DNA from 4 places in the Rhizobium sp. 01L419 genome. Region 1 is predicted to be linked to each of the others. Evidence: predicted binding sites of a transcription regulator. Region 1 holds the regulator's gene; each other region holds the start of a gene.
The links. Region 1 encodes PhoB, which activates phosphate uptake and scavenging genes when phosphate is short. Its sites were predicted from a motif close to TGTCATNNANCTGTCAT; they were not measured.
Positions count from the first base shown of each region.

Region 2: AC1DUP_RS09450 (DUF1045 domain-containing protein) is a predicted target of PhoB. The motif match lies at 3,872-3,888, and genes of this name have one in related genera.
Region 3: AC1DUP_RS08735 (TIGR03364 family FAD-dependent oxidoreductase) is a predicted target of PhoB. The motif match lies at 3,447-3,463, and genes of this name have one in related genera.
Region 4: ppk2 (polyphosphate kinase 2) is a predicted target of PhoB. The motif match lies at 5,110-5,126, and genes of this name have one in related genera.

Region 1 covers NZ_JBFTSM010000003.1:127,747-134,942, forward strand. The annotation lists gene AC1DUP_RS07600 (alpha/beta fold hydrolase) at 1-750, opposite strand, end outside; gene AC1DUP_RS07605 (LysR family transcriptional regulator) at 1,130-2,053, shown strand; gene phoB (phosphate regulon transcriptional regulator PhoB) at 2,334-3,017, opposite strand; gene phoU (phosphate signaling complex protein PhoU) at 3,149-3,862, opposite strand; gene pstB (phosphate ABC transporter ATP-binding protein PstB) at 3,906-4,721, opposite strand; gene pstA (phosphate ABC transporter permease PstA) at 4,736-6,058, opposite strand; gene pstC (phosphate ABC transporter permease subunit PstC) at 6,055-7,196, opposite strand, start outside.
Region 2 covers NZ_JBFTSM010000003.1:487,056-494,251, forward strand. The annotation lists gene phnC (phosphonate ABC transporter ATP-binding protein) at 1-356, shown strand, start outside; gene phnD (phosphonate ABC transporter substrate-binding protein) at 446-1,354, shown strand; gene phnE (phosphonate ABC transporter, permease protein PhnE) at 1,519-2,484, shown strand; gene phnE (phosphonate ABC transporter, permease protein PhnE) at 2,492-3,838, shown strand; gene AC1DUP_RS09450 (DUF1045 domain-containing protein) at 3,979-4,674, shown strand; gene AC1DUP_RS09455 (alpha-D-ribose 1-methylphosphonate 5-triphosphate diphosphatase) at 4,688-5,827, shown strand; gene phnN (phosphonate metabolism protein/1,5-bisphosphokinase (PRPP-forming) PhnN) at 5,827-6,423, shown strand; gene AC1DUP_RS09465 (GrpB family protein) at 6,444-6,950, shown strand; gene AC1DUP_RS09470 (DNA translocase FtsK) at 6,966-7,196, opposite strand, start outside.
Region 3 covers NZ_JBFTSM010000003.1:349,650-356,845, forward strand. The annotation lists gene AC1DUP_RS08715 (LysR family transcriptional regulator) at 1-483, shown strand, start outside; gene AC1DUP_RS08720 (AAA family ATPase) at 769-1,488, shown strand; gene AC1DUP_RS08725 (2'-5' RNA ligase family protein) at 1,663-2,271, shown strand; gene AC1DUP_RS08730 (M14 family metallopeptidase) at 2,342-3,403, shown strand; gene AC1DUP_RS08735 (TIGR03364 family FAD-dependent oxidoreductase) at 3,508-4,638, shown strand; gene phnX (phosphonoacetaldehyde hydrolase) at 4,635-5,414, shown strand; gene AC1DUP_RS08745 (ArsC family reductase) at 5,484-5,834, shown strand; gene ybaK (Cys-tRNA(Pro) deacylase) at 5,838-6,311, shown strand; gene AC1DUP_RS08755 (aminopeptidase) at 6,405-7,196, shown strand, end outside.
Region 4 covers NZ_JBFTSM010000001.1:22,574-29,769, reverse strand. The annotation lists gene AC1DUP_RS00155 (extracellular solute-binding protein) at 1-1,109, shown strand, start outside; gene AC1DUP_RS00150 (ABC transporter ATP-binding protein) at 1,275-2,384, shown strand; gene AC1DUP_RS00145 (ABC transporter permease subunit) at 2,381-3,262, shown strand; gene AC1DUP_RS00140 (ABC transporter permease subunit) at 3,266-4,108, shown strand; gene ppk2 (polyphosphate kinase 2) at 4,149-5,057, opposite strand; gene AC1DUP_RS00130 (ABC transporter substrate-binding protein) at 5,391-6,566, shown strand; gene AC1DUP_RS00125 (branched-chain amino acid ABC transporter permease) at 6,622-7,196, shown strand, end outside.

The DNA.
Region 1 (7,196 bases):
GTAGCCCGGATAGGTCTTCAGCGATCCGTTCTTAAGCAAGTTGACCGCACGCGGCACGGAACTTGCGAAGGGGACGACTTGATCGGCCTCGCCATGCATCACCAGCACCGGCACGGTGATCTTCTTGAGGTCTTCGGTATAATCTTCCAGCCAAGAGTCGACAGTCGCGTAGTGAGCCAGGGCACCACCGGCCATGCCCTGGCGCCACCAGTTCGCAATGATTGCCTCCGAAGGCTTGGCCCCATCGAGGTTGTAGCCGTAGAACGGATTCTCAGGGACGAAACGGTAGAACTCCGCCCGGTTGCCCAGCATGCCTGCCCGGATCGCTTCGAACCACTCCGGCGGTTGACCGGACGGATTTTCCGCGCTCCGGTACATGTTCGGCGTCAGCGAAGCGACCAGCACCGCCTTCGCGACGCGCTCCTGGTGGCGAGCGACATAGCGAGCCACCTCACCGCCACCTGTCGAGTGCCCGATATGGATCGCGTCGCGCAGGTTGAGATGGTCGGTCAGCGCCGCGAGGTCGGCAACCCAGTGATCCATGTCGTTGCCGGTGCCGGGCTGGTCGGACCGGCCGTGGCCGCGCCGGTCGTGGGCGATCACCCTGTAGCCGTGATGAAGGAAGAACATCATCTGGGCGTCCCAGTCATCCGCTGTCAGCGGCCAGCCGTGGCTGAAAACGATCGGCTGGCCTGTGCCCCAGTCTTTGTAGAAGATGTTTACGCCGTCTTTAGTCGTGATTGTAGGCATCGCGTCGCTCCATCTGCGCTGTTAAACATTCATTCGAAGATAATAAATCACTAAATAAAGCCATTCATCCACGCGCTATTGCAATAGCCGACGCAAGATTGCCACGCATGCCTCAACTTTCGAGGCCTAGGCACATGATCCGACACAAGAATTGGTCAGTCTCACATAATGTAGGTCAGCGCCGATGATTGCAGGTCACGACAGGTAGGCTTTTAGACATTTAGCTTTCCTTCTCTGACTGGACACAGTTCACTGCGAAATACTTCCGGTGAGGCGTTCGACTATGTCCCTAGATTGCGGCGTTAATTAAATCCCCCTTTTATCAAGGACAAATACCTTGTACGTTCGAGCTATGCCTTAAAGGCATAGCGAGGACGCGATGGAACTCAGGCATTTGCGTTATTTTATTGCTGTTGCGGAAGAGGGAAGCTTACTGACCGCAGCCGAGCGGCGGCTACACACTTCCCAGCCCTCACTCAGCAGGCAAATTCGCGATCTGGAAACCGAAGTCGGTGTAAAACTGCTGGAACGGCAGCCGCGCGGCGTGACGCTCACTGCCGCCGGTAAAGTGTTTCTTGATCACGCGCGGCTGGCGTTGTTGCAAGTCGAGGCGGCTGCGGAAGGGGCCCGGCGGGCAGAACAGCCGCAAAAGCAGTCGTTCACTATCGGTTTTCTCGCAGGGCAAGAGGTCGTGTGGCTACCCCACGCACTGCGCATTATTCGTGAGGAAGCGCCGGAGGTTGAAATCATATTGTCCAGTCAGTCTTCCCCGGACCTTGCTCTGGCGCTGATGCGAGGCAAGCTGGACGTCGCTTTCCTTCGCCCCGAGACGCAGAGTGTTGGTGTGTCGTTCAAGTTTTTAGCCAAGGAGCCACTGATCGCCGTGCTGCCGGCTGACCATCGCTTGACGTCGCAGAAAAAGATCCGGCCACAGGATCTTGCCCGCGAAACTTACGTCAGTTCGGCTAGAATTTCTCCGGTATTGCAATCCCTGATCCAGGAGTACGCGTCGAACGTTGGGATCACACTCAAGGCAGAGTACGAAGGTGAAGGCCTGCCATCAGCAATGTCGCTCGTCGTGTCTACAGGTGGAATAACGCTTATTCCGCTTTATGCGCAAAATATGCTGACGCCAAATGTCGTTGCTAGAGCACTTGAGGGTGTGCCTCCGACAATTGATCTCACCTTAGGATACAACGATTCAAATTCCTCACCTTTGCTCCGCCGATTTTTGTCTCGTTCTGATGAATTAGTCGCCAACGTACAAAATCAGAGCATCATCCGATATGCTGAAGTTCCATAGCAGAGCTCACGCTCATCTTGGTGACGGCTTCGATTGGCTAACGCCAGCAAGCCGACAGTCCCCTTCCGGCCCCAAATCAGTCGATGCTCAAGGCTCAGAGAATGTTCGCAATCGGCGCATAGCAGATGTCCCCGTCATCGCTTGAGCCCTCGCGATGCAAGGGGCATGTCGGTCAAGGTGTCAGCAAGGCAACGCCTACTCTTAAAAAGCCCACCCGAACAAACAAACGGGCCGCCCGGGAAAACCCGAGCGACCCGTTCGTGACCTCCGATCACTCGGATCAGGCTTCCATGGAATATCCCGCGCCGCGGACGGTGCGGATGACATCCTGCATGTTGGAGAAATTCAGCGCCTTGCGCAGGCGGCCGACATGGACGTCGACGGTGCGTTCATCCACGTAGATATCGTGACCCCAGACGCCATCGAGAAGCTGCGAGCGGGAGAAGACCCTGCCCGGCGACGACATCAGGAATTCCAAGAGGCGGAATTCGGTCGGGCCGAGGCGGACTTCGCGGCTCTTGCGATGGACGCGATGGGTTTCGCGATCGAGCTCGATATCACCACATTTCAAAACGGTGGAGAGAACCTCCGGACGGGCGCGTCGCAGCATCGCCTTGACGCGGGCAACGAGTTCCGGCGTGGAGAAGGGCTTGACGACATAGTCATCCGCGCCGGTCGAGAGACCGCGAACGCGCTCGCTCTCTTCGCCGCGTGCCGTCAGCATGATGATCGGCAGACGCTCGGTTTCCGGCCGCATGCGCAGCCGGCGGCAGAGCTCGATGCCGGAAACGCCCGGCAGCATCCAGTCAAGGATGAGCAGGTCCGGGGTGCGCTCCTGAAGCCGGATTTCGGCCTCGTCGCCACGGAGGATCGTATCCACCTCGAAACCTTCAGCCTCGAGATTGTAGCGGAGAAGCACGCTGAGTGCCTCTTCATCTTCAACAACTGCAACTCTTGGGATCATGCGTGTCAGTCTCCTAATGCATGATCCTTAAACCGGGGGTGATTTAAGCAAGGGACCATGCAGGAACTCGGAATTGGCTGCGACCCTTGCGCGCCCCAGCGCGGGGCGCGCACGCAATCGGCAGGTCCGGATTACTCCGTCACCGCACCAACGGTATTGGAGCTGTCGTCCTTCGGACGTTCGCCCTCCGGCTGGGCGCCGGTTGCCATGTAGTAGATCGTCTCGGCGATGTTGGTTGCATGGTCGCCGATGCGCTCGATGTTCTTGGCGCAGAAGAGAAGATGCGTGCAGCTCGTGATGTTGCGCGGATCTTCCATCATGTAGGTCAGGAGTTCGCGGAACAGCGAAGTGTACATCGCGTCGATCTCGTCGTCGCGTTCGCGGATCGCATTCGCCTTGTCAGCTGAACGATTGGTGTAGACGTCGAGCACTTCCTTGAGCTGGACGAGCGCCAGTTCGGAGAGATGCTCGAGGCCGCGGGCGAGCTTGCGCGGAACGCCGGTGCTCTGCACCGCGATGACGCGCTTTGCCGTGTTCTTGCCGAGATCGCCGACGCGCTCGAGGTCGGCGGCGATGCGGATCGAACCCATGATCTCGCGAAGGTCGGAGGCCATCGGCTGGCGACGGGCGATCGTGACGATCGCCTTGTCGTTGATCTCGCGCTCGGCGTGATCGAGGATCACATCGTCGGAAATGACCTTCTGAGCAAGCGCGGTATCGCCGTTGACGAGCGCGCGGACAGCGTCGCCGCCCATCTGTTCGGCAAGGCCACCCATCTCGGAAATGCGCCGGGACAGGAATTTCAGATCGTCATCGTAAGCAGAGAAAATATGTGTTGATGCCATGGGGCTTTGTCCTCGAAATCGGGAAGGCTTCACATCGCCAAAATCAGCCGAAGCGACCCATGATGTAGTCCTGGGTACGCGGATCGTCCGGGTTGGTGAACATCTTGTCGGTATCGTTCTCCTCGACCAGGTTGCCGAGGTGGAACATGGCCGTGCGCTGCGATACGCGAGCGGCCTGCTGCATGGAATGCGTCACGATGACGATCGTGTAGTTTTCACGCAGCTCGTGGATCAGCTCTTCGACCTTGGCAGTTGCGATCGGGTCGAGCGCCGAGCAGGGCTCGTCCATCAGGATGACTTCCGGGCTGACGGCAACGGCGCGTGCGATGCACAGACGCTGCTGCTGACCGCCGGAAAGGCCGGTGCCGGATTCATGCACGCGGTCCTTGACCTCGTTCCAGAGGCCGGCGCGCTGCAGGCTGGTCTCGACGATCTGGTCGAGGTCGGCCTTGGACTTGGCAAGGCCATGGATGCGCGGGCCGTAAGAAACGTTTTCATAGATCGTCTTCGGGAACGGGTTCGGCTTCTGGAAGACCATGCCGACGCGGGCGCGAAGTTCGACGACGTCGATGTCGGGATCGTAGATGTCGTCGCTATCGAGCGTGATCTTGCCGGTGACGCGGCAGCCGTCGATCGTGTCGTTCATGCGGTTCAGCGATCGCAGGAAGGTGGACTTGCCGCAGCCCGAGGGGCCGATCAGGGCGGTCACGGTGTTTTCGCGGACGTTCAGATTGACATCGAAAAGCGCACGCTTCTCGCCGTAATAAACGGAGACATCCTGACCGATCATCTTATACGGGACGTTGCTCATTTTCTGGTCCAGCGCCTTCTCGACTGCGGCTTCCGTCAACATGTTCATGATCTTTACTCCGTTTACCAGCGGCGCTCAAAGCGACGACGCAAGAGGATAGCTCCGAGGTTCATGACGATCAGGAACAGGAGCAGGACGATGATGGCACCCGAGGTTCTTTCCACGAAGGCGCGCTCGGCTTCATTGGCCCACATGTAGACCTGAACCGGAAGTGCCGTGGAAGGATCGAGCGGGCTGGACGGCGCCTGGGCGACGAAGGCGACCATGCCGATCAGCAGCAGCGGCGCGGTTTCGCCGAGTGCGTGGGCAAGGCCGATGATCGTGCCGGTCAGGATGCCGGGCATGGCAAGCGGCAGCACATGGTGGAACACCATCTGCATCTTGGAAGCACCGAGGCCGAGGGCGGCCGAGCGGATCGACGGCGGCACGGCGCGCAGTGCTGCGCGGGTGGCGATGATGATCGTCGGCAGCGTCATCAGGGTCAGCACCAGACCACCGACCAGCGGTGCCGAACGCGGCAGGCCGGCGAAGTTGATGAAGACCGACAGGCCGAGCAGACCGTAGACGATGGACGGCACGGCAGCGAGGTTGTTGATATTGACCTCGATCAGGTCCGTCAGCCTGTTCTTCGGTGCGAATTCCTCGAGATAGATCGAGGCGGCGACACCGATCGGCAGCGCAAGCACGAGGACGATCAGCATCAGGTAGAGCGAGCCGATGAGGGCGACGCCGAGACCTGCAGCTTCCGGACGGCTGGAATTGCCGTTGACGAAGAGGCCGGTGTTGAAGACCTTGTGAAGCGAACCGCTTGCCTTCAGCTGGTTCATCCAGCCGACCTGCTTGTCGTTCACCTTACGGTTCTTCTCATCGACCGAGAGGTCGATCTGGCCCTTGTTGGCGCTGTCGACATTGGCATCAGCCAGGATCGTGACATTGACGGTCTTGCCGATGATCGAGGGGTCGGCAACGACCATGTCGCGCAACTGGATCGGCGCACCCTTGGACAACATGTTGGATGCATCGCGCACGTCGGGACGGCTCGACGCGTTGATGCCGAGCTGCTTGACGATCGCGTCACGCAGGAGAACCGGGTAGCTGGCGGCGATGAGAACCGAAGGATCGGTCGCACGCTTGTTATCCGGATCGATGGTCTTTTCGGTAAACTCGATCGGCAGCGTGATCGCCGTCTGCTGGAACGCGGTATAGCCGTTGCTGATGACGGTCCACAGCAGGATAAACAGGAAGATCAGGCCGAAGGAGATCGCGGCGATACCATAGGCCTGGAAGCGGCGCTCAGCAGCGTAACGGCGCTTGATGCCGATGTCGCGGCGCGCAGGCGCCTTGGAGACCGTGACGCCGGCGACGGGGGAAACAATATTCGTCATTCGTACTGCTCCCGGTATTTGCGCACGATATAGAGCGCGTAGATATTGAGGCAAAGCGTGATGAAGAACAGCGTGATGCCAAGCGCGAAGGCAACCAGCGTCTGCGGCGAAGTGAACTCAAGGTCACCCGTCAGCTGGTTGACGATCTTGACGGTCACGGTCGTCATCGGCTCGAAGGGGTTGATCTGGATACGGGCGGCGACACCGGCCGCGAGAACCACGATCATGGTTTCGCCGATAGCGCGGGACGCCGTCATCAGCAATGCGCCGACGATGCCCGGAAGGGCGGCCGGCAGGACCACCTTCTTGATGGTTTCGGAGCGCGTGGCACCGAGGCCGAGGGAGCCGTCGCGCAGCGAGCGCGGCACGGCGGTGATGATGTCATCCGACAGCGAGGAAACGTAAGGGATCAGCATGATGCCCATGACGATGCCCGCGGTGATGACGCTCTGTGCCTGGATGAAATTGGTATAGCTGCCGGAGAGCAGACCGCTGACCTGCGCAGAGAAATCGCGCAGGAACGGACCGACCGTGACGAGGGCGAAGAAGCCGTAGACGATGGTCGGGATGCCGGCCAGCACTTCGAGAAGCGGCTTGGCAATCGAACGTACCCGCGAAGAGGCGTATTCGGCCATGTAGATGGCGGCAAAGAGACCGACCGGCACGGCGACGAGCATGGCGACGAGGCCGATATAGAGCGTGCCGAGCAGCAGCGGGATAAGGCCGAACTGGCCGAAGGAGGAGCTGCCGGCACCGGCAAAGCGCGGATCCCAGACCGTTCCGAAGAAGAAGTCGGCGAAGGGAACGACGGCAAAGAAGCGGGCCGCTTCCGACAGCATCGAGAATACGATGCCGATCGTCGTCAGAATGGCGATGGAGGACGCGACGAGAAGCGACCAGAGCATGACCCGTTCAACGCGATTGCGAGCGCGGAAGCGCGGAGCAACGGCGCGAAGGGCGTAGAAGGCGCCTGCGACGGAGATAAGCAACACGATCGCCGTCATAATGATACGGCTCGTCATGCTTTCGGCGTTCAGGGTCTTTGCGGCGTCGATCATGTAGGGCTGCGGCTCGCCAGCGAGCGGAACGCCCTTTTCATTGAGCCTTGCCTGCAGACCGGCAGGATTGCCGGAGAGGG
Region 2 (7,196 bases), 360 kb from region 1:
AGATGGTTCTGGCCGACGAGCCGATCGCCTCGCTCGACCCGCTGAATGCGAAGATCGTCATGGATGCACTGCGTGACATCAACGAGCGCGAAGGCATTACCGTCGTCACCAACCTGCACACGCTCGATACGGCCCGCAACTATTGCGAACGCATCGTCGGCATGGCAGGCGGCCGCGTCGTTTTCGACGGCAAGCCCTCCGAACTGACCTCCGAGGCCGTGAAAGAAATCTACGGCACGGACAAGGATGGCGCGGGCATCGACGAAACGATGACCTCGACCGCAATCAACATGGCTCCGGAAGGAGCCGAAAACCAATCCGCCGGCAATCAACCGCTGGCGCTGGCCGGTCTGTGAGAGGGGCGGCCGCGATCGAATGCCCGCGTCAAGGGCACATTTCTTCGTAACAAAAACGACCGGACCCCCGGTCATTCTGGAGAGAACCCATGTTGAAGAAAGCACTTTTTGCTGCAACGGCGCTTCTGTCGCTCGCAGCTGGCGCTGCCAATGCCGCTGACCTCAAGGAATTCCGCGTCGGCATCCTCGGCGGCGAAAACGAAACCGACCGCCTGCGCAACTATGCCTGCCTTGCAGACCACCTGAAGCAGGAATTCGGCTTCGAGAAGGTTTCGCTCTTCCCGGCTGCCGACTATGACGGCGTTATCCAGGGTCTCCTCGGCGGCACGCTCGACTTCGCCGAACTCGGCGCTTCCGGCTACGCGTCCGTTTACATCAAGGACTCGAAGGCTGTTACGCCGATCCTGACGACGCAGCAGAAGGACGGCTCCACGGGTTACTACTCGATCGGTCTCGCCCTGAAGTCCTCCGGCATCAAGACGATCAAGGACGCCAAGGGCAAGAAGCTCGGCTACGCCGATCCGGACTCCACCTCGGGCTACCTCGTTCCGCTGACGCAGATCCCGAAGGACACCGGCATGCCGAACGACAAGTTCTTCGCTTCCACGCAGTTCAACGGCGGTCACGAGAACAACCTGCTTGCCGCCTATGACGGCAAGGTCGATGTTGCTGTCGACGACTCTTCGGGCATCGGCGACTTCAAGGACGGCTACACCTCCGGTACCTTCCGCAAGGAAGTCGACAAGGGCGCCGTCGATCCGAACAAGCTCGTTGAAGTATGGCGTTCGCCGCTGATCCCGAACGGCCCGCTCGTCGTTCGCAACGCTCTCGGCGAAGAGTGGCAGAAGAAGCTCACCGCCTTCTTCACGGCCCTGCCGGAGAAGGACCACAAGTGCTTCGCAGCTATCGAAGGCGGCGACTACAAGGGCTACGCCCCGGTCAAGCACGACTTCTACAACGCTGTCGTAGAAGTTCGCAAGGCTGCTATCGGCGGCTGATTGCGCCATCCGTATGCGGGGCGGCCGGCGACGGCCGCCCTTTTCTTATGACTACAGCGCCGCGCGTCAGACGCGCAGAGGACGCTGTAGCACTTTAAATTGCGGCATAATTTCATCCTTAAATCGAGCCCGATTTAAGGAATTATGCAGTGGGCGAGGCGTTCATGACTATTGCCGATACACAGCCGCATGTGCCGACGCAGAGCACGAAGGAAATCGCCACCGCTTGGGACAAGATGATCGCCAGACGGCGTTTCTACACCATCCTCGGCCTGGTGATCCTCATCGCCGCCTTCGTCAGCTCCGTACGCTTTGCCGACGAGAGCAATGCCGGTCACTTCTTCGACCGCCTGCCGCATCTGTTCGACTTCCTGAGCTGGCTTATCCCGAAAGACTGGACCGATGTCTGGCGCGCGCTTTTCGATATTGCGAGCCCGAACGACAAGGGTGGCGAGGAATTCAACTTCGCCAATGGCCGTGTCTATGTCTGGGGCAGCTTCTACATTCCCGAATATTTCGAGCTGATGATCATCACGATCAATATCGCGCTCGTCTCGACCATCATCGCCTTCGTCTTCGCCGTTCCGCTCAGCTTCTTTGCGGCGCGTAATCTGACGAAGAATTGGCCGCTGCGCATCTTTACCAAGCGCATCATGGAATTCCTGCGCGCCTTCCCGGAAATCGTTATCGCCGGCCTGTTTTCGGCGATCCTTTCGATCGGACCGGTGGCGGCCATCATCGCGATCACGCTCCATACGATCGGCGCGCTCGGCAAGCTCTTCTACGAAGTCGCTGAAAACATCGACATGAAATCGGACGAGGGTATGCGTGCGGTCGGCGCGAACTGGCTGGAGCGCGTGCGTTTCGCCGCGCTGCCGCAGGTCATGCCGAACTATGCGTCCTATGCGCTGCTGCGCCTCGAGATCAACGTACGTGCATCGACCATCATCGGCGCCGTCGGCGGCGGCGGTATCGGTGAAGAGCTCAAGCTCTCCATTTCCCGTGGCTTCGGCGCGAAGACCGTGGCCCTGGTGCTGCTGCTCTTCATCACGATCGTCGCTGTCGACCAGTTCTCTGCCTGGCTGCGCCGCCGTCTCGTCGGCGAACACGCCTTCCTCCTGCAACATTGAGGCTGCCATGACGGTCATCGACGCAAACCGCATGCATGAGATCGAAACGCGTTATCCGGAATATTTTCACAAGTCCTTCCGCCAGCGTTTCGGCGGCCTGCTCATTGTCCTCGCGACAATCCTCTACGGCATCTATGCCGTCTGGTTCTTCGACCTGCCGAAGCTCATCGCCGAAGCCCATTGGGAACGCTTCGGCATCTATATGAGCCAGTGGATCAGCTATGACGTGCAGCCGGAATTCCGTATCCAGGACGATGGCACGATCCAGACGCGCTACCCGCGCTTCTCACCGCTTGGCGACGATCCTCATCCGGATTGGCTGAAAGCCAATGCGGATGGCAGCATCACGGTTCTCGTCAGCGGCAGCGGTCGCACGGTGACGGTCAGCAAGAGCCAGACGACGATCGTTGCCCATGGCATGACGGTGCCGGTCGATGTTTCCAGCGGCGCGCCGAAAGTCGTCGGTCCGGTTCCAGGCTGGATGACGGTCTATGACGACAACGTGCTCGCCAATCTTGGATTTGCAGGGGATGTCAGCATTTCCGTCGACCGTGTGAAGGTGCGCAAGCGCTTCATCGGCTGGGCGAATTTCGTCTTCGATACTCAGTCGCCGTTCTTCGACAAGCCGGTAGGCGAGGTCATCAGTCTCATCGTCTCCGGCCCGCGGATCCATCCCGACCAGTCGAACCTGTCGCTTGCCTTCGACAATATCTGGAACAACAGCGAATGGCAGCACGGCGATGTCTGGACCAAGCTGTTCCAGACGATCGTGATGGCTTTCCTGGGCACGCTGCTCGGTTCGCTTGCCGCCTTCCCGCTCGCCTTCATGGCGGCGCGCAACATCACGCCGAACCGGCTTCTCAACCAGGTGCTGAAGCGCTTCTTCGACTTCCTGCGTTCGGTCGACATGCTGATCTGGGCGCTGTTCCTGACGCGCGCCTTCGGCCCCGGTCCTCTCGCCGGTTCCGGCGCCATCTTCCTCACGGAGACAGGCACGCTCGGCAAGCTGTACTCGGAAGGTCTCGAAAACATCGACAACAAACCGCGCGAAGGTGTGAAGTCGACGGGCGCCTCGACCGTGCTGGTGCATCGTTATGGCATTATGCCGCAGATCGTTCCCGTCATCGTCAGCCAGACGCTCTATCAGTGGGAATCGAACGTACGTGGCGCGACGATCATCGGTGCCGTTGGTGCCGGCGGTATCGGGCTCAAACTCTGGGAAGCCATGCGCACCAATTCCAATTGGGAAAACGTCGCCTACATGGTCATCCTCATCCTGATCGTGGTCTTCCTGTTCGACATGGCTTCGAACGCGCTTCGCCAACGGTTGATGGGTGCCAAGCCCGGTCATTGACGTCAAAGTAAAAGATGATGGCGGCCCTGCCGTCATCATCATTCTGTCATGGAAATCTTTTAGCCGGAGCGTGCTTGCGGTTCGCCGCCAAATCACTGCACATTGCGCTCCCCGTTCGGACGATCTCCAGGATAAAAGCCTTGCGCTACGCTCTCTATTTTTCGCCGCCTAAGGATGATCCCCTGACCGGCGCGGCCTCCGTCTGGCTCGGCCGCGATGCCTTTACCGACGAGGCCTATCCTGCGCCTGCGTACGAGACGCTGCCGGCTGGCGAACAATTCGAACTGACGGCAGACCCGCGCCGCTATGGCTTCCATGCGACGATCAAGGCGCCCTTCGAGCTTGCCTCCTCCGTGACCGAAAAGGACCTGATGGCGGTCGTCGAAGATTTCACCGCCAACACGCCGGCCTTTGAAATCCCCGAACTGGTGCTCGGCCAGCTCGGTCGCTTCTTTGCGCTTGTGCCGGGTTCGCTGCACCAACCGCTTCAGGATTTCGCGGCAAAGGTGGTAAAGTCTTTCGAGCCATTTCGGGCGGCACTCTCCGAGGCCGATATTATCAGGCGCAAACCGGAAAGGCTCTCTGAGAGCCAGCGCAATAATCTCATGCGCTGGGGCTATCCATATGTCATGGATGACTTCGGCTTCCACATGACGCTGACCGGCCAGGTGCCGGAAGAGCGCGCGGAAGTGATGAAGGCGATCCTGACGGAGCGTTTCGCAGGTTTCACCGGCAGGCCGCTTCGCATTTCCGGCCTTGCCGTCTTTCGTGAGGAGGCGCGCGGCGCGCCTTTCAAAGTCCACACATGGCTGCCTCTTGCTGGCGCCAGAAGCTGAAAGATTTTCTGACATGAGCAAAGAAACCGTTCTTTCAAACGCCCGGATCGTTCTCGAAGACGATATTCTTTCGGGCTCCATTCTCATCCGTGACGGCAAGATCGCCGATATTTCGAACGGCAATTCGGTAGCCGGCGAAGACTTTGAGGGCGACTACATCATTCCAGGCCTCGTCGAGCTGCACACCGACCACCTGGAAGGCCACTATTCGCCGCGTCCGGGCATTCGCTGGAACAAGACGGCGGCCATACAGGCCCATGATGCGCAGATCGTCACCTCGGGCATCACCACGGTCTTCGACTGCCTGCGCATGGGTGCTGACGAAGACGGCGGCTTCGAACATGGCGAGATGCGCGAGATGGCCGACGCCATCCAGTCCGCTGAAAAGGAAGGGCGTCTGCGCGCCGAACACCTGATCCATCTGCGCTGCGAGGTCTCGGCCGACAACGTGCTGCAGCACTTCGCCGATTTCGAGAACGACCCCTATGTCCGTCTCGTTTCGCTGATGGACCATGCGCCCGGCCAGCGTCAGTTCCAGACGATGGACCAGTACATCTTTTACTATCAGAAGAAGCGCGGGCTCACGGACGAGGAGTTCGCCCGTTTCTGCGCCAGACGCATCGCTGAATCCGATCGCAATTCGACGCCAAATCGGGACGCGATCTCCAAGGTCTGCGCCGAACGCGGCATCACCGTCGCCAGCCACGACGATGCCACATCTGTCCATGTCGATGAGGCGATCGAAAACGGCGTACGCCTGGCCGAATTCCCGACCAGCATCGACGCAGCCCGGCTGTCGCATGAAAACGGCATGAGCGTGCTCATGGGCGCGCCGAACATCGTGCGCGGCAAATCGCATTCCGGCAATATCGCCGCGCGTGATCTGGCGCAGCTCGGCGTTCTCGATGTGCTTTCGTCCGACTATGTGCCGCTCAGCCTGCTGCATGCGCCCTTCATTCTTGCCGACGAGGTGGAGGGCATTACGTTATCGAAGGCAATTGCAATGGTGACGGCCACGCCAGCACGCACCGTCAGCCTCAACGATCGCGGCCGCATCGAAACCGGCCTGCGTGCCGATCTCGTTCGTGTGCACCGCTCGCATGGCGTGCCGGTGACACGTTCCGTCTGGCGTGAAGGACGCCGTGTCGCATGATGATGTCACACGAACCCCATCCGGGCGCCGGCGCCGAACACGGCATCATGGTCGTCGTCGTCGGCCCGAGCGGTGCCGGCAAGGACACGCTGATGAACCTTGCCGCCCGGCATTTCGAACGCCGTGAAGACGTGCATTTCGCCCGCCGCGTCATCACCCGCCACGGCGATGCCGGCGGAGAGGATCATCTCGCAGTTTCGGATGCCGGATTCGCCTCGATGGAGCAGGCCGGCGCCTTTGCCGTCTGGTGGGAGGCGCATGGTCTCAAATACGCCATTCCGGCAGAGGTTTCCGTCGCCCTTTCCAAGGGCCACATTGTCGTTGCGAACGGTTCGCGCTCGGCGCTGCACCGTTTCCAGGCCGCGTTTCCGCGGCTGAAGGTCATCAATGTGACGGCCCGCCCGGAAGTGCTCGCCGGCCGGCTCGAGGCTCGCGGCCGCGAGACGCATGAGGATATCATGGCCCGTCTTGCGCGCGGCCCGCTGACCGTGCGTGGCGATTATGATGTCGTGGAATTGGACAATAGTGACTCGCTTGAGGAGGCCGAACGCAGGATGATCGATCTCCTGGACGGCTTCCTGAAGGAAATCGCCTGAACGAGACAAAGGATATGAGAATGGCCATTCACGTCGTCGACTACGACCCGGAATGGCCGTCTCTCTTCCGTCAGATCGTCGGCGATCTCGAGCCGTTGTTTACCGGTCTCCATCCGATCTTTCATCACGTTGGCAGCACGTCCGTCCCCGGACTGGCCGCCAAGCCGAAGATCGACCTGCACGCAGCCTTTGCGAGCGCGGATGTCCTTCCCGAGGCGATCGAACGCGCGCAAGCGCTTGGCGCCTTCACCTTTCACGGTGACAAATACCAGCAACAGACCTGGACCTTCACCAGCGGCAAGGGCTCACACGGCGCCCGGCTCTATCTCTGCTCGGCTGACAATGCCGTGTTGCGAGACCGGATCGCTTTTCGGGATTATCTCCGCTCCCATCCAGAAAGAGCGAACGCCTATGCCGCCCTCAAGCTGAAGCTCATGGACGAGGCGAATGACGATTGGGATTATTATACCGGGGGCAAGCGCAACTTCGTGCTGGAGACGTTGCGGCTGGCTTCTGAGAAGCAGTAACCAGCCGCGCTCCGATTATTCGTTATCGCCGCGGCCTGAGACGATCTCGCGTTTGCCGACATGGTTTGCCGGGCCGACCAGCCCTTCCTTCTCCATGCGCTCGACGAGCGAGGCCGCTCTGTTATAGCCGATGCCCAGACGGCGCTGGATGTAGGACGTCGAGCACTTCTTGTCGCGCATGACGACCTTGACGGCCTGCTGGTAAAGCTCGTCGCCATCCTCGGCGCCCATGGCGCTCTTGTCGAA
Region 3 (7,196 bases), 220 kb from region 1:
GCCGACGTGGCGATCCGCGTCGTTTACGACCGCAAAACGCTGCCGCTCAATCTTCACGGCCTGAAGGGACCGGAGCTGTTCGGTGGAGTCTACATGTCCCGCGACCGACTAGCCGCATGGCGTGCGGGCGCGCCTGATCCCATCCGGTGGATCGTCATAAGCATTCATGGAATTCCGGATTGGGCCAGCGAGGGTGAGGTTCGCACCGCGGGGGGTCCATTCAGGATTACGGACGCCGAGGCGCAGATCGTTGCTGTGCGGCAAGGGCTCGGGATCACAACACTGCCGTGCTTCGTCGGAGATGCCGACCCCTTACTGGTGAGGGTGCCGGGCACCGACCTGCACATGTATGGAACGCTCTGGCTTCTCACACAGGGGGAGACGCGCAAGACGAAGCGCGTGCAGCTCTTTACCGAGTTCGTATCCCGCAGGCTCGCCGCCTCCGCTCCGCTTCTCGCGGGGCTGTGCATATCGCGCGACTGACGCCCGGCAGGTCGCAGGCGACGCTTGCCGTAATCCGATCGGAAGCCGAGCTGCGATCGCTTCGCGGCGGCTACGCTATCAAATAAGGCGCCGAGAAGGGTTACTGCCCGCCACCAACCGATTACACCCAGAAAAAATCAACCTCGGACAGCAGGATAAAACAGCGCCACGCAAGGTTGCTGTTTGACCTTTTCAACTCATCACTGCGAAAGCCGCTGTCCTTTAAGCCCGAGACGCGTCTCTCTCAGGGATGAGTGCCGCCAACTCATCAACCCGAGGTAATCGATGCCAACACTTACTTTTGCGAATACGAAAGGAGGCGCCGGCAAAACGACGGTCGCCCTCGTTCTTGCCACAGAACTGGCTCGCCGTGGCCATCGCGTTTCCGTTCTGGATGCAGACCCTCAGCAATGGGCCACACGCTGGCACCGCCTGACAGGGGAAGCAGCCAATTTCGCCGTCATGCCAGGCGTCAGTGAAGATACGATCGAACAGCAGATCAAGGACCTCAAGAAACGGGGCGGTTATGTCATCATCGACCTGCCGGCCGGGATGACCCCGCTGATGGCGAAGGCCATCGGCTTTTCAGATCATGTGATGGTTCCGGTGCAGGGCTGCGCCATGGATGCCGTCGGCGGCGCGCAGGTGCTTGAGATCTTGAAGCAGCTTGCGGCCCAGCATGATATTCTCATCCCGCATTCGGTCGTGCTGACCCGCATCAGCTCGATCATCACGACGCGCGCATTGCTCGCCGTAAAGGGTCTGCTCGCCAAGCAGGAGGTGAACGTCATCGACACGGCGTTGATCGAGCGCGCGGCCTATCGCGACATGTTCGTTTCCGGCGGCAGCCTCTACACGATGGATCCTGCCCGTGTCAGCAATCTCGACAAGGCGCAAGACAATGCCCGCTTGCTGGCAGACGATGTTCTTCGTCTCGCGCCGCCGAAGGCAGCCCGCACCAGGTCTCCCAAGAAGGCGGCTGAGCTCGTCAAGAACGCTGCATAAGACTTGTCTCAACGCTCGATTGACGCCAACAAACGGCTGCCTTGCGGCAGCCGTTTCAGTCTTTAATATCCCCAAAAAATATTTTGTTCATGTTTTGTTCTTGACTATAATGTCAATCCGGGTATGCTCCTCCTTGTCGAAACAAGGAGGCGGGCGATGTAGTCCGTAGTTCAAATGCCTCATTTTCCACTCGATCCGAATAGCGCAGGCCCGCAGAAGAAATCCGATCTTGTCGGAGAATTTCACGACAGGATTTTCTTCGCGCTTCGTCCAACCATCGAAGCGGCATCCGAGGCGCTGGACATCGCGCAAGTGTATCGCAATAGACATTCTCTGACCGGGCCCTCGCGGCCCAACGCAGTGCTTCATGTCACGCTGAACGGCATTGGCGCCTACCGTCGGCTCCCGGATGATATCGTGTTCGCCGCTGAACAAGTCGCCGCGACAGTCCGTGCCCAGCCGTTCGAAATTGTTCTCGACGAGGCCATGAGCTTCAAGCATCCTGGCCAAGCGCAGGCTTTCGTCATCTGTGGCAGGCAAGAAAACGAAGGCCTGCTGGATCTTCGCAACCAAATTCAAGAAGGTCTCTACGAGGCCGGGCTACCCTATAATGTTGGCGGACATCTGACGCCGCACATGACGATGGTCTATGATCGCAAGACCGTGCTGCCTGAAAAGCTTGACCGACCTGTGCGCTGGACCGTCCAGGAGTTCCTGCTGATTCACAGCATCTATGGGAAGAGCGAGCATCACGTCATCAACCGGTGGCCTCTCATCGGCTGAGCTGCGCTTGCACCGCGGGTGGGGATTCGCCTAAAACTCCCCACTCAATATGCACATGCGGAGCAAGACAGTGGACGTTTCAGAGATCATCATCCCCGGCGATACGCCCGGCATCGAATGGCGGTTGCCGGTCATGCGCTTCAGAGGAAGCGATCCGGCGGCGCCCAAGGTCTATATCCAGGCCGCGTTGCATTCCAATGAACTGCCGGGAACGGCGCTTGCGCATTTTCTCTGCCTTCAACTCGGGCAAGCAGAAAGCGAAGGACGTATCGCCGGCGATATCACGCTCGTGCCGCAGGCAAATCCGATCGGGGCGGCGCAATCGCATTTCGGCGAGTTGCAGGGCCGCTTCGATTTGGGATCGCGGACCAATTTCAATCGGGATTTTCCGCTGATCTCGGTTCGCGACCGGGAGGAGTTGCTTGACGGTCTCGATGATTATCCGGCTACAGATCGATTGAAGCGAAAGCTGATTGACATGGCACTCGGGGCCGATCTGGTGCTCGATCTGCATTGCGATGATGAATCGCTGCAATATGCCTATATCGATGAGGCCTTCTGGCCGGAGGCAGCGGACCTTGCCAATGCGCTCGACATGGAAGCAGTGCTGCTTTCTGATGGCGAAAGCTCCGCCTTTGAAGAAGCGGTCGGTTTTGCCTGGAAATATGAGGTGCCAGGCGAGCGCAAGACAAAGCTTCCGGGCAAGCTTTCGGTGACGGTGGAGCTGCGCGGCCGGCGCGACGTCTATCCCGATATGGCCGCAAAAGACGCCGAAGGCCTGCTGCAATTCCTGATCGGGCGTGGTGTCGTCAACGGCCGGGCAGGCGGTGACAAGACCTTCTTCGGACCGGCCGTGCCGCTCGACAATGTCGAGATCGTGCGCGCGCCGCAGGGTGGCACAGTGTTGTTCCATCGCAATATCGGCGAACGTGTTTCTGAAGGAGAGCTTCTGGCGACGATCATCACCCGACCCGGCTTTGCCGAAGGCGATATCCACATCCTGGCGCCGCAGGGCGGGCTGCTGCTGACCCGCACGTCCGATCGGCTGGTGCGCCGGCGAGGCGACCTAGTGAAGATCGCGGCCGACCGGCCGAGCAAGGCGACGCGGAGGGCCGGCGCGCTGGAAAACTGAACCGGCGTTCTTTTCCACACGCGAATGTAAGGCTCCGCGCAACTGTCACACAGGCTTCAAGATAATCCGCCAAGCCGTTGCAGACATGTTGCGAAGGAGCTTTCATGCCGCAATACGACGTTGCGATCGTCGGCGCAGGAATTATCGGGCTGGCGCATGCGCTGGCGGCGGCAAAGCGCGGCAAACGCGTTGTGGTTATAGACCGCGACGCACAGGCAAACGGCGCCTCGGTGCGCAATTTCGGATTTGTGACGGTGACCGGCCAGCAGGCTGGCGACTGCTGGGGCAAGGCACGGAAGGCCCGTGATATCTGGGCCGAAGTGGTGGACGAGGCCGGCATCGATGTCCTGCAGCGCGGGCTTTTGCTGGCAGCGAGGCTCGACGAATCCGAAGGCGTGATCGATGCCTTTCTGCGGACCGAAATGGGCGAAGGCTGCGAAAGACTGACGGTCGACGAAGCACGGCGGCTCGTGCCGGCGCTGCGGCCGGAGGCAGCGCCGTTTACACTCTACAGCCCGCATGAGCTGCGCGTGGAGTCCCGAACTGCCATTCCCCTGCTCGCGCGGTATCTTGAAGTCAAATACGGCATCGAGTTCCGCCGCTCCACGGCGGTGAGTGCCGTCGAACCGCCGCGAGTCGAAACGACTGCAGGGGTGATCGAGGCGGAAACAGTGGTCGTCTGCCCGGGCGATGATTTCAAGAGCCTGTTTGCCGACCGGATCGCTGCTTTCAACGTAACGCGCTGCAAACTGCAGATGATGCGCGTCGTTCCGGCGCAACGGGTTTCGCTCGGCACAGCCGTCATGTCCGATCTCGGGCTTGGACGCTATCTCGGCTATGCCGAGTTACCGGAGGCGACTGTGCTCAAGGCGAGGCTCGACCGGGAATTCAAGCCCGAGCGCGAAAACGGCATCCATCTGATCGTCACGCAGTCGGAGGACGGCTCGCTCGTCGTCGGCGACAGCCATCATTATTCCGAAACGCCCGATCCCTTTGGGCTGGAGCGGGTCGACAGGCTGATCCTCGACGAGTTGGACACCGTGCTCAACCTGCCGGGACGCTTCATCACCGAGCGTTGGATCGGCACCTATGCCTCCGCCCCGGACCGCTGGCGGTTCACCGACAAGCCTTTCGACGCGTTGCGCATCGTCGTGGTCACGGCGGGCTGCGGTGCATCCACTGCTTTCGGCATCGGCGAGGAAACCATCGAAGATCTTTACGGGAGCGCAGCATGACGCAATTCAAGGCAGTGGTCTTCGACTGGGCCGGCACGGTCATCGATTTTGGCTCCTTCGCGCCGATGGGCGCCTTTGTGGAAACCTTCGGCAAGTTCGGCATCGAAGTGACGATCGCCGATGCCCGCAAACCGATGGGGCTCCCAAAGCGCGCGCATATTGCGGCAATGCTGGCCGAGCCGCATATTGCCGCCCGCTGGCAGGCTGCATGCGGTACCTCCCCTGACGAATCGGCAATCGATAAGGTCTACGAACTCTTCGTGCCGCTCAACGAGGCGGTCGTGAGCAATTACTGCGCACTGGTACCGGGCGCACTGAGGACGATCGAGTACTTGCGTGAGCGGCAGATGAAGATCGGCTCAACCACCGGCTATACGCGCTCGATCATGGAGCGCGTGCTGCCGCTTGCCGCCGAACAGGGCTATGCGCCCGACAACCTGATCTGCGCCGATGACCTGCCGCTCGGCCGGCCGACGCCGATCGGCATGTACAAATGCTTCGTCGATCTGATGGTCTATCCGGCCTCTGCCGTCCTGAAGGTCGACGATACGGAACCGGGTATTGCCGAAGGTGCTGCCGCCGGCTGCGTGACGGTCGGCGTAACGCTCTCCGGCAATGAAGCCGGCCTGACGCCCGAAGAAGTGGATGCGCTTTCGCCGGAGGCGCGGGCCGAGCTGCACAAAAGGATCGGCGAGAAACTGATCGCCGCCGGCGCCGACTACATTATCGAGACCGTGGCCGACCTGCCGGCGCTCATCGAAGAGCTCGAGGGATAAACGCCGAACGACGTTTGCAGCGCTTATCCGCCGTGATATCTCCCTGCCGAAACAGGGAGATCGAACCCCATGGTCGCTACCATCTACGGTATCAAGAACTGTGACACGATGAAGAAGGCCCGCAGCTGGCTGGAGGACCACGGCGTTGCCTATGACTTCCATGACTACAAGGCTGTCGGCATCGACCGCGCGCATCTGGAACGCTGGATCGACGAGGCAGGCTGGGAAACGGTGCTCAACCGTGCAGGCACGACCTTCCGCAAGTTGCCGGACGCTGCTCGCGAGGACCTCAACCGCGAGAAGGCGATCGCGCTGATGCTCGACCAACCCTCGATGATCAAGCGTCCCGTGCTGGAAGCTGATGACAAGCTGCTGATCGGCTTCAAGCCGGAGATTTACGAGCGGACGTTCGAGGGCTGAGTCATGTCCAGGACCACCCGCGCCACGCAGGTTCTCACGCAGGCAGGCATCGCCTTTACAATTCACACCTATGACTACGATCCGAATGCCGAGCGCGTCGGGCTGCAGGCGGCCGAAGCCTTGGGTGAGGAGCCGCATCGCGTGCTGAAGACGCTGATGGCGGAGGTGGATGGGAAGCCGGTCTGTGTGGTCGTGCCCTCCGACCGCGAGGTCAGCATGAAAAAGCTCGCGGGCACCTTTGGTGGCAAGTCGGCCAATATGATGAAACCGACCGATGCGGAGCGGCTGACGGGATACCATGTCGGCGGTATCAGTCCCTTCGGGCAGAAGAAGATCGTTCCGACGGCAATCGAGGAAACGGCGCTGGCCGAACCGCTGGTTTATATCAATGGCGGACAGCGTGGGCTGCAAGTGCGGCTGGACCCCAAGGACGCGCTAAAAGCACTGAAAGCGACAGCTGCGGCGCTGATCGCCTGAGGCGAGATGAATTGGCCGGAGCGCTTCATTTTCGCCGTAAAGGGGTCTAAGTCTTTCACCTCCCGTCGTAGATATCAGAAGGCAGTTGATCCCATGACGTTCATGCCCCAGAGCCACAGCTCCGTCGATCCCGTCAAACTCGAGAAGCTGGCGGAAGTCGCCATCAAGGTCGGATTGCAGCTTCAGAAGGGGCAGGATCTCGTCATTACCTCTCCTGTCGTGGCGCTGCCGCTGGTGCGCCTGATCACCAAACACGCCTATCTCGCCGGCGCCGGCCTTGTTTCGACCTTCTACTCCGACGAGGAGACGACGTTGGCGCGCTACCAATATGGCAGCGACGAGAGCTTCGACCGGGCTTCCGGCTGGCTCTACGACGGCATGGCGAAGGCCTATGAGAAGGATACCGCCCGCCTTGCTATTGCCGGTGACAATCCGATGCTCCTGTCGGAGCAAGATCCCAGCAAGGTCGGCCGTGCCAACCGCGCCAATTCCACGGCCTACAAGCCGGCGCTGGAGAAGATCTCCAACTTCGACATCAACTGGAACATCGTCTCCTATCCCAACCCCTCCTGGGCGAAGGTCGTCTTCCCCGACGATCCGGAAGCGATTGCCATCGCCAGGCTTGCCAGGGCGATCTTTGCTGCCTCGCGTGTCGACCTCGACGACCCGATCGCGGCATGGGCAGAGCATAATGCCAATCTCGCCAAACGCTCATCCTGGCTGAACGGCGAACGTTTTGCCGCACTGCATTTCACCGGACCGGGCACGGATCTCACTGTCGGCCTGGCGGATGGCCATGAATGGCATGGTGGCGCCTCGACGGCGAAGAACGGCATCACCTGCAATCCGAACATCCCGACCGAGGAAGTCTTCACCACGCCGCAT
Region 4 (7,196 bases), on a different contig from region 1:
TGCGCGCTTTCGCGCAGGCAAAGGCGCCGGCAAGCCCTGTTACCATCACCGTCGTCGATGTCGCCGGCAACCTGGCGCTGACGCAGGGTATGTTCCAAAACTACGCCAAGGCTAAGCCGGAATTCGTTTCCAGCTTTTCCTTCACCAAGGCTCCTGCTCCGGAACTGCCTGCCAAGATCCAGGCCCAGCAGGCTGCCGGCAAGGTCGATATCGATCTCGTCCTGACCGGCACGGACGCGCTTTCGGCCGGCGTCGACCAGGGTCTCTGGGTCGACCTAACCAGCCACAAGTCGGCACTGCCCAATCTTGAAAGCATCCTGCAGCCACAGGCATTCAAGATGCAGGCGCTTGCCAAGGACCAGGGCGTCGTCATCACCTATTATCCGTCCGGCCCGCTGATCGAATACATGCCGGACAAGGTGGCAACCCCGCCGAAGACGGCGCAGGAGCTGCTCGACTGGACGAAGCAGAACAAGAACAAGTTCCTCTATGCCCGCCCGGCAAACTCCGGCCCGGGCCGCACGCTGCTGATGGGCCTGCCCTACCTGCTCGGTGACAGCAATCCCCGCGACCCGGTCAACGGCTGGGCCAAGACCTGGGAATATCTGGCCGCTCTCGGCGAAAACATCGAATACTACCCGACCGGCACCGCAGTGGTCTTCAAGGAACTCGGCGAAGGAACCCGTGACATCGTCGCCACGACCACCGGCTGGGATATCAATCCGCGCGCGCTCGGCATCGTTCCCGAGGAAGCCAAGGTCGGCAAGCTCGAAGGCTTCCACTGGGTCACCGACGCCCACTATGCGGCGATCCCGAAGGGCGTTTCCGACGAAAAGGTCGGCGTTCTGCTCGATGTACTCAACTACATCTACCAGCCGCAGCAGCAGGCAATCGCCTATGACGCCGGCTACTTCTATCCCGGCCCGGCAGTGAAGGACGTCACCCTCGAAATGGCGCCGGCAGAAAGCCAGGAAACCATCAAGGAATTCGGCCGGCCGGAATATGCCGACTGGATTGCCGGCAGCCCGCTGGAAGTGCCGCTCGAGCCCAAGCAACTCGTCCAGGCCTTCCGCATCTGGGACGAAAAGATCGGCGCCAAGAAGGGCTGATCCCTGGTGATCACGAGAACCCGGCGCCGGTTTCCCGGCGCCGGATTTCTACTGCAATTCCAAGCAAAAAGCGCAACGGTTTTGCGTCCGGAACTGTTTGGAAACAACGAGATAGAACGTCTCCGTGGAAAACCGGAGATGCGCTAACGGCCATGATGCCGATAAATGGAGATTGCATTGACTTTGTCGGTTCAAAACGCAGCAACGCTGTCTTCGCGGAAGAATGCGCGACTTGAGCTTGATGGCATCAGGCGATCCTTCGGCGCCTATAACGCCCTTGATGGCATCGATCTTGCCATTGAGCCCGGCGAATTCATCGCACTTCTCGGCCCCTCTGGCTGTGGCAAGTCTACGGCGCTGAACTGCATTGCCGGTCTGCTTGGCCTTACCGGCGGCGAAATCCGCCTCGGCGGCAATCGCATCGATCAGTTGGAGCCGGAAAAGCGCGGCTTCGGCATGGTTTTCCAAAGCTACGCACTCTTCCCGCACATGAGCGTGCGCAAGAATGTCGGCTTCGGCCTTGCGATGCAGGGCATCCGCGGCGCAGAGGCCGACAAGCGCATCATCGATGCCCTGGCCCTCGTGCGCCTCGAAAGTCAGGCCGACAAGCTGCCCGGCCAACTCTCCGGCGGTCAGCAGCAACGCGTCGCCATCGCTCGCGCCATCGTGATCCGCCCACCGATCGTGCTGATGGACGAGCCGCTCTCCAACCTGGACGCCAAGCTGCGCCTGGAAATGCGCGCCGAAATCCGCGGCATCCATGATCAGATCGGCTCCACCACCGTTTACGTGACCCATGACCAGGATGAGGCACTGTCGCTTGCCGACCGTATCGTCGTCATGAGCCAGGGCCACATCCAGCAGATCGGCACGCCTCAGGACCTCTACCAGCGACCGGTCAATCTTAATGTTGCCGATTTCATGGGCTTCCGCACCCGCATCCCCGGCCGCGTCGTCTCCGTCTCCGGCAACGAGGCCGAGATCGAAACCACCGGCGCCCGGCTGACCGGTACCATGCGTGATACGCTTAAAGTAGGCGATGCCGCCGTGCTTTCCGTGCGCCCGGAAGATCTCGTCGCAACCAATGACGGCATCGGCATTCCCGTCACCGTCGCCAGCACCGAATATCGCGGCCGCGCCTTCTTCGGCATGGCTCGCTCGGCCGACGGATCGGACCTCTATTTCCGCGCCGATAACGCATTGCCGCGTGGCGCCGCGGCGGCGCTGCAGCCGGTCGCAGGTCGCTCGCTCGTCTTCAAGGGGGCAGCCGGATGAGCGGGCCGTCACTGAAAACCAGGCTCGCCGCCCAAGGCCTTGATGGCACGACGCTGCTTGTGCTGCCGGGCCTGCTCTTCATGATCGCGCTCTTCATCTATCCCTTCATCTACGGCGTCGCGGATTCGCTGATGCCGAAGGATGGAGGGTTCTGGTACGAAAATTACGCGAAGTTCTTCTCCGACCAGTTCCAGTACGGCACGATCGCCAACACCATGTGGCTCGCCTTGCCTGTCACCATCGTCAACCTGGCCTTCGCAGTCCCCGTGGCCTTCCGCGTCCGGCTGATGCGCCGGCAGCGGCTGCTGACAACCATTCTCGTGCTACCGATCACGCTCGGCACGGTCTTCGTCGCCGATGGTCTTCTGACTTTTCTCGGGCCGCGCGGCTGGTTCAACGAGACACTCATTCTTTTCGGCGTCCTGGATTCACCGGTCAAGCTGACCAACAACTACTGGGGCGTCTTCGCCTCGTTGCTGATCACCGGCTTTCCCTTCGCCTTCCTGCTGACGCTGTCCTATATCACCGGCATCGATCCGGCGATCGAGCAGGCAGCAGCCACGCTCGGCGCCAATGCACGGCAGCGCTTCATGCGCGTTTTCCTGCCACTGCTTGTGCCCGGTCTTGCCGTGACCTTCTGCCTCTCCTTCGTGCAGGCCTTCGCCGTCTTTCCATCAGCTGTCCTGCTCGGCGCGCCGGCCGGTCCGACGCGCGTCATCTCGATTGCCGCCTATCAGGCCGCCTTCGAACAATATGACCATTCCTACGGCACGGCCATCGCCCTTATCATGGGCGGCGTCGAGCTCTTCGTCGTTGTCGCCATTCTCGGCGCACGTTCGTTCTTCTACCGCGGCCCGGCCGGCGGCACGAAAGGCTGAGCCATGATCCGTGACCAGGGCCTTACTTCAAAGATCTGGCGCATCGCCGTCTGGGCGCTCGCGACCCTCTTCGTCCTCAACCTGCTAGCCGTCATCGCGGCCGTGATCGTCAACTCCTTCGCCACGCGATGGCTCGGCACATGGCTGCCGCGCGGTTGGACGGATCGCTGGTATTTCAGCGCCTGGAGCGAGTTCCAGCTTTCCAGCGTCGTCATCGTCACCTTCGAGATGGCCTTCGTCGTCGTCCTCATCTCGGGCATTCTCGGCGTGATGACAGCCTATGCGCTGGCGCGGCGCGACTTTCCGGGCAAGCGCGCCATCATCCTGCTCTTCCTTCTGCCGCTGCTGATCCCGCCGCTGACCTACGGCATTCCGCTGGCGACCGTGCTCTATCAGCTCGGCCTCGGCGGCACGTTCTGGGGCGTGGTGCTGATCAACCTCGTCCCGTCCTTCCCCTTCGTCGTGCTCGTCATGATCCCTTTCATCGAGCAGATCGATCCGCGCATCGAGGCAGCAGCACGCGTTTTCGGCGCCGGCACGACCAGCCTCTTCATCCGCATTCTGCTGCCGTTGCTGCTGCCTGGAATGCTGGCGGCACTGCTGCTGGTTCTGGTGCGCACGCTTGCCATGTTCGAGCTGACTTTCCTGATCGCGGGGCCGCAGACGCAGACGCTTGTCGTCTCGCTTTATTACGCGGTCTTTGCATCCGGCGTGCGCGCCGGCCAGTCGATCGATGCAATGGCGGTGATCTATATGGTGACGACGCTCTTCTGGCTCATCATCGCGCTGCAGTTCGTCAATCCGACGCAGATCGTCGCGCGCGCCAAGCAGCAATCAGCGCATTGAGCATGCCGCTGCCGGAAACCGGCAGCAGCTTTTCCAATCGTCAGTAGACTTCGGGAACGTACATTTCCTGAGGAACCGCGCTGCGCTGATAATCATCGTGGCGCACACGCTCGGGAAGCACGATCTCCTGCTTCGGCACCTCCTCGTAAGGAATCTGGCCCAGCAGATGCGCGATGCAGTTCAGGCGCGCCCGCTTCTTGTCCACCGCCTGGACGACCCACCACGGCGCTTCGTCGATATGGGTGCGATCGAGCATCTCTTCCTTGGCCTTGGTATATTCCTCCCAGTGGACGCGGCTCTGCAGGTCCATCGGCGAAAGCTTCCACTGCTTCAGCGGATCGTGGATGCGCATGTTGAAGCGGAATTCCTGCTCCTCGTCGGTGATCGAGAACCAGTACTTGATGAGAATGATCCCCGAACGCACCAGCATGCGCTCGAACTCGGGGACCGAGCGGAAGAACTCTTCCAGCTCGTCCTTGGTGCAGAAGCCCATGACGCGCTCGACGCCGGCCCGGTTGTACCAGCTGCGGTCGAAGAGCACCATTTCGCCTGACGATGGCAGGTGTGGAGTGTAGCGCTGGAAATACCACTGGTTCCGCTCGCGCTCGGTCGGCGCCGGAAGCGCCACGACGCGGCAGACGCGCGGGTTGAGGCGCTGGGTCACGCGCTTGATCGCACCGCCCTTGCCGGCGGAGTCGCGGCCTTCGAAAAGTACGACGACCTTGAGCTTCTTGTACTGAACCCAGTCCTGAAGGCGGACCAGTTCATGCTGCAGGCGGAAAAGCTCGCGGAAATAGAGCTTGCGTTCAAGCGTCTGTTCCGCCGGGCCGGACATGCCCTCGGCGACCAGCTCGTCGAGCCGGTCCTCCTCCAACTGCAGTTCCAGCTCCTCGTCGAAGCTGTCCGCAATTTCGTTCTTGATACGGTCGAGCTCAGTGTTTTCGATCATGGCACGCTCCCTGTTCAATTTGCTCGATAAAGCACGTTCTCGCCATAGCTATATGACAGAGTTGCGACGATCGAAAATTTGCTTTGGCAAAACGCAAAATTACAGACCGGGAACCCCGGCTTGTACAGCCTTTCATGGCCGTTTCGGCGGCGGCAATCGACTGGTTCTACAGATGGCCGCGGCTTGTGCCATGTCAAGTTTTATGTATACATTGGACTTGCTGAGCAATTTTCGCGACGGCGGCGTTTTCTTCGGAGGAGCGAAGGAAAACGCGCAGGTCGCGGGCATATCTCCGGGAGAGAGATATGGTGCGCAACATTGGGAGGAGTATACATGGTTTCGTTTTCGAGAAGACTATTCGTTGCCGGCGCTGCGCTCGCGACGCTTGCCGGAGCACCTGCATTTGCACAGGAAACGGTGAAGATCGGCGTGATCCTGCCTATGACAGGCCCTTTCGCCTCAACCGGACGCCAGGTCGAGGCGGGCGCTCGCGCATACATGGCAATCAATGGCGATACGGTTGCAGGCAAGAAGATCGAGCTTGTCCTGCGTGACGACGCCGGCACGGCCGACCAGACCCGCCGCATCGCCCAGGAACTCGTCGTCAATGACGGCGTCAAGATGCTGGTCGGCTTCGGTCTGACGCCACTTGCCATGGGTGTCGCCCCAGTTCTCAATCAGGCAAAGGTCCCGGCGATCATCACCTCGGCCACGACGTCGGCGATCATGAAGCAGTCGCCCTATTTCGTACGTACCTCGATGGGCGGTCCGCAATCGGCCGTTCCGGTCGCCACCTGGGCCGTCCAGAACAACCTGAAACGGGTCGTCACGCTGGTGACTGACTACGGCCCGGGTATCGACATCGAGAAGGGCTTTACCGACCAGTTCAAGAAGGAGGGCGGCACGGTTGTAGAAGCGCTTCGTGTTCCCCTGCAGAACCCCGATTTTGCACCCTTCCTTCAGCGCGTGCGCGATGCCAAACCTGACGCCCTGTTCGTCTTCGTGCCGTCGGGCGTCGGCGCGATCTTCATGAAACAGTTCATCGACCGGGGTCTTGCGGATGCCGGTATCAAGTTGATCGCCACCGGCGACGTGACCGATGACGACCTCTTGAACGGAATGGGACCGGCTGCCAAGGGCGTCATCACCGGCCATTTCTACTCGACCGATCACGACAGCCCTGAGAACAAGGCCTTCGTCGCCGAAGTCCGCAAGGCCAACAAGAACATGCGCCCGAATTTCATGTCGGTCGGCGGTTATGATGCCATGCACGTCGCTTATGCCGCGCTCGAAAAGACTGGCGGCGATACCGATGGCACCAAGCTCGTCGAAGCCATGAAAGGCATGGAATTCGTCAGCCCCCGTGGCCCGATCACCATCGATCCTGATACCCGCGACATCGTGCAGGACATCTACATGCGCGAGGTCAAGGAGAAGAACGGCGAGCTCTACAATGTCGAGTTCGCGACTTATCCAAAGATCCACGATCCGAATACGGCTGCCAAGTAAGCCCCGAGGAACAGGCGGCGGAAGCAATTCCGCCGCCTGCATGCAGTGAGGTCTCATGCTGACAATCCTGTTCGACGGCATTGCCTATGGCATGCTTCTCTTCGTTCTCGCCTGCGGATTGTCGGTCACGTTGGGCCTGATGAATTTCGTCAATCTGGCGCACGGCGCCTTTGCCATGGCCGGTGGCTATGTCACAGTCATCATGATGAACCGCTACGGCATATCCTTCTACTGGTGCCTGCCGGCGGCCTTCATCGTCACGGCGCTTGCCGGCGTAGTGCTGGAGCGCTTGCTCTACCGCCGCCTGTATTCCGCCTCGCATCTCGATCAGGTGCTGTTTTCGATCGGCCTCGTCTTCATGGCGATCGCCGCGATCGATTATTTCATGGGTGGCCAGCAGCAGCTCATCAATCTGCCGCCCGAACTCAGCGGCCGCTTCAGCTTCCTCGGCATGGATATCGGCCGTTACCGCCTCTTCATCATCGTCATCTGCGCAGCCTTGACGGTAGCACTTCAGTTAGCTCTCACCCGCACCCGCTTCGGCAGCCAGCTTCGCGCCGCCGTCGATGACGGACGCGTGGCGCGCGGCTTGGGCATCAACGTGTCGGTCATCTTCGCACTGACGTTCGC